DNA from 3 places in the Pseudarthrobacter sp. C1 genome. Region 3 is predicted to be linked to each of the others. Evidence: riboswitches for the same ligand, from Rfam matches in the RefSeq annotation. Region 3 holds a riboswitch; each other region holds the start of a gene.

Region 1 (2,242 bases), on a different contig from region 3:
CACGGATTCCTGCCAGGAGCCGCTCGGCATCGTCAAGCCGGGATCCCACGCCGAAACTGGCACGGAGGGAACCCGACGGCAGCCCCAGCCGCTTGAGCAGCGGGTGGGCGCAGAAGCGGCCGTCACGCAGGCCCACGCCATGCTCTGCCGACAGGTACGCCGCCACCAGTCCGGCGTCGTAGCCTTCGACCGAGAAGTTGACCACGCCGATGGTGTCCGTATCCGGGTTGGTGTCCTGAAAGATCTGGTGGACGGTCACGCCGTCGATTCCCTGCAGGCCCTCCACCAGGTAGGAGCGGATGGCTGATTCGTGCGCGTGCCAGCGGTCCTGGTCCAGCCCCGCGATGACCTGCGTTGCGCGGGCCAGGGTGGCCGCTCCCAGCACGTTCGGTGATCCGCCCTCATGGCGGGCCGGGCCCGTTGCCCAGCTGACGCCGTCGAGCCTTGCCTCCTTGACGGCGCCGCCGCCGGCAAGGTGCGGTGTTCCGGCGTCGAGCCAGTCCGGCCGGCCCACCAGCACACCGGCGCCAAAAGGCGCGTAAAGCTTGTGCCCCGAGAAGGCGATGTAGTCGACGTCGTCAGCGGTGATGTCGATGCGGCGGTGCGGCGCCAGCTGGGCCGCGTCCACCACGATCCGTGCGCCGTGCTCGTGGGCGAGTGCGGCGAGGGCGCGGACGGGAAGGATCTCGCCCGTGACGTTGGACGCGCCGGTGACGGCGAGCAGGCTTACCCCGCCGTGCTGCAGTTCGGCACGCACGGCCTCAATGGTCCCTGCGATGGTGTCGTCCGCCACGATGCTGCGGTGGGGCACGCCCTGCCATGGCAGCAGGTTGGCGTGGTGCTCAATGTCGAGGTACAGGACGTCGCCGTCGGCCCGGCCGTTCGTGACGGGCAGGCAGCCGGCCAGCAGGTTGAGGGAGTCGGTGGTGTTCCGGGTGAAGATCACGGAATCGTCCGGGCGGCCGCCCACGAACTCCCGGACGATGGCCCTGGCATTCTCGTAGACCGAGGTGCTGATCTGGGAGGCGTAGCCGGCTCCGCGGTGCACGCTCGCGTAGAACGGCAGGATTTCATTGAGGTAGGCGGACACCACGGAGAGCGCCGGCGCGGACGCGCCGTAGTCCAGGTTCGCGTACCGGACGTGCCCGCCATGGATCAGGGGAGCCTGGATTTCGGCGCCCGTGACTGCCGCCAGGGGACGGCCGGCTGCGGCGTGGCGCTGGTCGAAGAGGGCGTCCTGTCCGGGCTGTGCTGCGGCGTCAGGCTGGATTGCGGCGTTGGGGGAGACGGTGGCTGTTGTCACAGAGACCTCACTTTGGAACAGGACTCCGCTGGGGGAATCCGCGCTTGCCGCATCCGTTCCGGACCGGCCTGGTCGTCACCCGGGGCACCCCACCGCGAATGGAGGGTTGCCGGCCAGCAAACCGGGGTTTAGCGCTGGCACTCGTGACCTGGTTAAGAGCGTAGGACATAGCCCGCGCAGGCTAAAAGCCGGCCGGAATGTTAAGGCCTTTGTTACGCGCAGTTGAAAAGGTCCGCTTTTGCCGAAGATAACGACGGCGGGCGCCTCCTTTCGGAGGTGCCCGCCGTTGATTGTTCGGAAGAGGAGGGTCAGAGGAGGTCGTCCAGGTCCGGGTTCAACCGGCGCAGCACCTCCGAGTGAAGGATGGAATTCGTGGCCAGTGCGTTGCCGCCGAACGGGCCGTCCTCACCTTCCAGCGATGTGAACCGGCCGCCCGCTTCAACCACGATGGGCACCAGGGCGGCCATGTCGTAGAGGTTGAGCTCGGGCTCGCAGGCGATATCCACCGAGCCTTCCGCCACCATGCAGTACGACCAGAAGTCCCCGAATGCCCTGGTACGCCACACGTCCTCCGTGAGGCCCAGGAATTCGTTGAGGTTACCGCGCTCCTTCCAGCCGCCAAGGCTCGAATAAGACAGGGAAGCGTCGGACAGTTTGGACACGTTGGACACGCGGAGGCGGGTTGCGGCTGCCAGGGAACGTCCCATATAGGCGCCCATGCCCTTGGCCGCCCACCAGCGCTTGCCCAGTGCAGGGGCGCTCACCACGCCCACCACCGGCTCGCCTTCGTCCACGAGGGCGATCAGCGTGGCCCACACCGGAACGCCGCGGACGAAATTCTTGGTGCCGTCGATGGGATCGATGATCCACCGCCGCGCACCATGGCCGGTGCTGCCAAACTCCTCGCCGAGTACGGCATCGCGCGGACGGGAACGGGAG
Region 2 (2,242 bases), on a different contig from region 3:
CCGAACTTCCCGCACCGCTGCAGCAGGGGGGTGGCAAAAACGTTGTCGACGACGACGGTGGCCCCGGCCGCATGCGCCAGGTCGCTGACCGCAGCAATGTCCACGATCTCCTGCATGGGATTGGACGGCGATTCGAAGAAGACGGCGGTGGTGGGCTCGGAGAGCGCTTCACGCCACTGCTCCAGGTCAGGGCCGTCCACGAAGACGGTCTCCACGCCCCAGCGCGGCAGGATTTCGTTCAGGATCACAAAGCACGAGCCGAAGAGTGAGCGGGCGGCAACCACCCGGTCCCCGGCCGCCAGCAGCGCACCCAGGGCGGTGAAAACCGCGGACATGCCGGACGCCGTCGCGAAGCACGCCTCGGTCCCCTCAAGCAGGCGGAGCCGTTCCTGGAACGTGGCCACGGACGGGTTGCCGTAGCGCGAGTAGACAAAGCGTTCGTCCTCGCCCGTAAAGGCCCGCTCAGCAGCAGCGGCGGATTCGTACACGAAACCGGAGTTCAGGAAGACAGCCTCGCTGGTCTCCTGGAAGTTGGTGCGGTCCAGCCCGCCGCGGACGGCCTGGGTGTCGGGGCTCCAGCCGGCGGCGTCTTCGTTGAAGGTCACTTAGTTCTTTCCCAGGTTGGTCGGCAGGCCGCGGTTCTTCCAGCCGTTGACGGTACGTTCTCCATAACGGTCCGGTTCACCCTCAAAGCCCTCCAGGACGTTGTAGGAGGTGAAGCCGGCCTGCGTGGCGGCGATAGCGGCCGCGATGGAACGCTGGCCGGAACGGCACAGGAACACCAGTTCGGTTGACTTGTCCTCGGGCGCCTGTTGGCTAAGGTCGGTGATGAAGTCGGGGTTGGGGATTCCGCCCGGGAAGGTCCACTGGATGAACAGCGGATCGTTCTCGGTGGCCTTGGTGTCGGGAATGCCGATGTGGGCCCATTCGCCCTCCGTGCGCACATCCACCAGGATGGCGCCCTGCTCAAGTTTTTCCCAGGCCTCCTGCGGGGTCAGGTCTCCGGCGTAGCTCATGCGTGGCCCTCGCCGCCGAAGTCAAGGTCATCGCCGGAGGACTCGAGGTCGTCAACGGCATCTGCCACGGCAGCGTCCGCGGAAGCGATGGCTGCCGGCAGGACTACCGCCTGCGCCACGATCACACTGCTGCCGTTGAAGGTTGCCGCCGGGCTGCCATGGAGGACATAGCCTTCCGCCAGCGCGGCGGAGATCCGCTCGCAAAAGGCGCGGTCATCCGGCCCGCTGATGAGGCGGTACGACAGTTTCTCTTCAGGGGCAGGTGCGTCAGACACGACGATCTCCTTCTCTCACGCTTGCAGCTCGAATGGGTCGATATGCCGAGTGTTCACCTGAGGCACCCCGCCGCGAAAGGAGGGTTGCCGACCGGCCAGTCAGGGCTTGGCGCCGGTACTCATTACTCCCCAAAAACGTAACACTTGCCGCCCGCGGCCGCACCGCCGTCGTCGTCATGTTGCGTAACTGAAGTAGGCCGGGCGCCGCAGTGGAGCCCAGTGCCGTCCGGCACCTTCACCTAAAGTACGACGGCGGCTCCTCCTTGGGTGTCCGGGGGTGGGCCCGGGGGAGCGGCAGGATCAGGCTGATGCAGCAGCAGGGAGCGCGCCTAAGCGCGCTTAAGAAGGAACGGCGTGGACCCTGTGCCCCAGGCACGTGGTCCACGCCGTACTCGTTGTGCCGTTGCTTAGACGAGGCCCGGGTAGCTTGCCAGGATGTAGTCGGCAGCGGCGGGGCCTTTCATGCGCAGCCCCTTGCGGCCGTGCCTGATGCGGCAATTCATGGCTATCCAGAAATTGGACTCCAGGCCGGGCTTCTGCTGGTTGATGAAGCACCAGCTGGTGTACAGGCCGTAAAGGCGGTCACGGTCGAGGGTGGCGTCCGAGGCCTGGTCAATGTAGGTGGCTTCTTTTAGAAAGAGATCGAACTGCGAATGCGCCATGACGGCTTCCCTTCGCTAAGTGCGGTGGTGCCGCCGTTCGGCTACAGCAGCGAACCTCAATGCCGTGCACGGGGCATGGAGTGTTGATGAAGCCCGCGGAAATCAAGAACTAGTTGAAACCGGGGGCTACTAGTTGAAACCAGGGGCTACAGGGCGGTGTCACTGCCGCATCTACAATGTAGACTTTACTCGTAGACAACGGATTCGGCAAGCGAATGGATTACCTATTCGGGTAAAGGGCTTGCCGCCTTCAAGGACGGAAATCATGGCTTCCCCGAAAGTCCAGTCC
Region 3 (2,242 bases):
GACGGCCCCGTTGCCGGTCTCGAAAGTTACCGAGAGGATCCCGGGGGTTCCGTGCGGCGCCACCCACTCCACAGCGACGTCCTCCAGCGGCTTCTCGACGGGTTCGCCCAGCCACTCCGTAACCCGGGCTGCGGAACCGGCAATGGTGAGGCAGCTCATTTTGACGTTGCTCTCGTAGGCGTTGGACGGGTGCAGGGACGGATCCCCCTCCCACTTGAGCATGTAGGGAACCTGGGGGTCGGCAATCAGGCCCAGGATGCCAATCTGCTTCCAGACCAATTCGCGGCCATCAGGGAACTTGCGGTTTCCGTTGACGGCGGAGCGGCCCAGCCGCTCCTCGAAGGGAGCCAGGTCGTCCACCTCGACGCACCAGCCCATCCAGCCGCCGCCCGCGGCAGACCGTGCACGCACAGCCTGCCCGAAAGGGGCCTTGTCGGAAGCGGGGTGGTCCAGGACCTCCACCACCTCGACGTATTTGTGCCCCGCGAGCGGGATGATCATATTCCGGGTTCCGAACCGCGGGTGCACCCCGCCCTTCACTGCCTCAACGCCGAGGGCAGAGGAAATACGTTCGGTGGTGGCAGCCAGGCCATCGTGTTCACAGGCGTAAGAGACGTGATCCATGCGCATGCCAACATCTTGGCACTTTGTGATCGGCCTCTCAGCTAAGGGTACCCTTACCAGGATTTTCCATCCGGGACCCCTGATTTCAACCTATTCCCGGGCGGAGATCAGGGGGACTATGTTCGTCACAATCCTGTCCCGCACCGGTTTCATGTTCCTACACTGGGCTCAGGTCATGAGTGCCAGCGCCAAGCCCCGGCTCGCTGGCCGGCAACCCTCCATCCGCGGTGGGGTGCCCCGGATGAGGACCTGGCTGTCCGGCAACGGCCGGATGGCAAGCGCGGCCCGCGGTGCCTACAGCATGCCGGGCCCATGTCAGAGGAGCCTTAGTTGTCCAACGGATGGTCTTTTGAAACCCGCCAGATCCACGCAGGACAGGAGCCGGACAGTGCCACCGGCGCCCGTGCACTCCCTATCTACCAGACCACGTCCTTCGTATTCCCAAGCGCGGAAAGCGCCGCCAACCGTTTTGCCCTCGCTGAACTGGCGCCGATCTACACCCGCATCGGCAATCCCACCCAGGATGCCGTGGAACAGCGGATCGCCAGCCTTGAGGGCGGATTGGGAGCACTCCTGCTGAGTTCAGGACAGGCAGCAGGGACTTTCGCTGTCCTCAATATCGCCGAGGCGGGGGACCATATCGTTGCCAGCCCCAGCCTGTACGGCGGGACTTACAACCTGTTCGCACACACCCTGAAGAAGTTCGGCATTTCCGTGACCTTCGTGGCGGACCCGGACAACCTGGACCAGTGGCGCGACGCGGTCCAGCCAAACACCAAGCTCTTCTTCGCCGAAGTGGTGTCCAACCCCCGCCAGGACGTCCTGGACATCGAGGGCGTGTCAGGCATCGCCCATGATGCCGGCGTGCCCCTGATCGTGGACAACACCCTGTCCACCCCGTACCTGATCCGGCCGCTGGAATGGGGAGCGGACATCGTTGTCCATTCCGCAACCAAGTACCTGGGCGGCCACGGATCCGCGATTGCCGGGGTGATCGTGGACTCCGGCAAGTTCGACTTCGGCAAGGACCCTGCGAGGTTCCCGGGCTTCAACACCCCGGACCCCACGTACAACGGGCTGGTGTACGCCCGGGACCTCGGCAAGGACGGTGCCCTGGGCGCCAACCTGTCCTATATCCTCAAGGCCCGCGTCCAGCTGCTCCGGGACCTGGGCTCCGCAGTCTCCCCGTTCAACGCGTTCCTGATCGCCCAGGGCCTGGAAACGCTGAGCCTGCGGGTGGAACGGCATGTTGCCAACGCCACGGAAGTGGCGCGCTGGCTGGAAGGAAGGGACGACGTCGAATCCGTCGCCTACGCGGGGCTGCCCTCCAGTCCGTGGTACGAGCGGGGCCGCAAGTACGGGCCCAAGGGCACGGGCGCGATTGTCTCCTTCAACCTGGCTGGCGGGGCCGAGGCCGGCAAGCGCTTCGTTGACGCGCTGGAGCTGCACTCCCACGTGGCAAACATCGGCGACGTCCGCTCCCTTGTCATCCACCCGGCGTCGACCACCCACAGCCAGCTTTCCCCGGAGCAGCAGGCCGTCGCCGGCGTGACCCCCGGCCTGGTCCGGTTGTCGGTGGGAATCGAACACATCGATGACATCCTGGCGGACCTCGAAG

The links. A riboswitch is a leader RNA that binds a small molecule or an ion and turns the genes downstream of it on or off. The one in region 3 is predicted to bind S-adenosylmethionine.
Region 1: linked by a shared signal. The riboswitch ahead of U7114_RS03585 (aminotransferase class V-fold PLP-dependent enzyme) and the one ahead of U7114_RS13680 (bifunctional o-acetylhomoserine/o-acetylserine sulfhydrylase) in region 3 are both predicted to bind S-adenosylmethionine.
Region 2: linked by a shared signal. The riboswitch ahead of U7114_RS12670 (DUF1737 domain-containing protein) and the one ahead of U7114_RS13680 (bifunctional o-acetylhomoserine/o-acetylserine sulfhydrylase) in region 3 are both predicted to bind S-adenosylmethionine.

What each region holds. Positions count from the first base shown of each region.
Region 1 covers NZ_JAYESK010000002.1:195,675-197,916, reverse strand. Annotated here, with positions in the region: gene U7114_RS03585 (aminotransferase class V-fold PLP-dependent enzyme) at 1-1,303, opposite strand, end outside; SAM riboswitch class IV at 1,339-1,452, opposite strand; gene hisN (histidinol-phosphatase) at 1,612-2,242, opposite strand, start outside.
Region 2 covers NZ_JAYESK010000006.1:235,889-238,130, reverse strand. Annotated here, with positions in the region: gene U7114_RS12680 (O-succinylhomoserine sulfhydrylase) at 1-605, opposite strand, end outside; gene U7114_RS12675 (rhodanese-like domain-containing protein) at 606-1,016, opposite strand; gene U7114_RS12670 (DUF1737 domain-containing protein) at 1,013-1,291, opposite strand; SAM riboswitch class IV at 1,304-1,418, opposite strand; gene U7114_RS12665 (hypothetical protein) at 1,699-1,953, opposite strand; gene U7114_RS12660 (TetR/AcrR family transcriptional regulator C-terminal domain-containing protein) at 2,219-2,242, shown strand, end outside.
Region 3 covers NZ_JAYESK010000007.1:170,312-172,553, reverse strand. Annotated here, with positions in the region: gene U7114_RS13685 (VOC family protein) at 1-630, opposite strand, end outside; SAM riboswitch class IV at 796-911, shown strand; gene U7114_RS13680 (bifunctional o-acetylhomoserine/o-acetylserine sulfhydrylase) at 955-2,242, shown strand, end outside.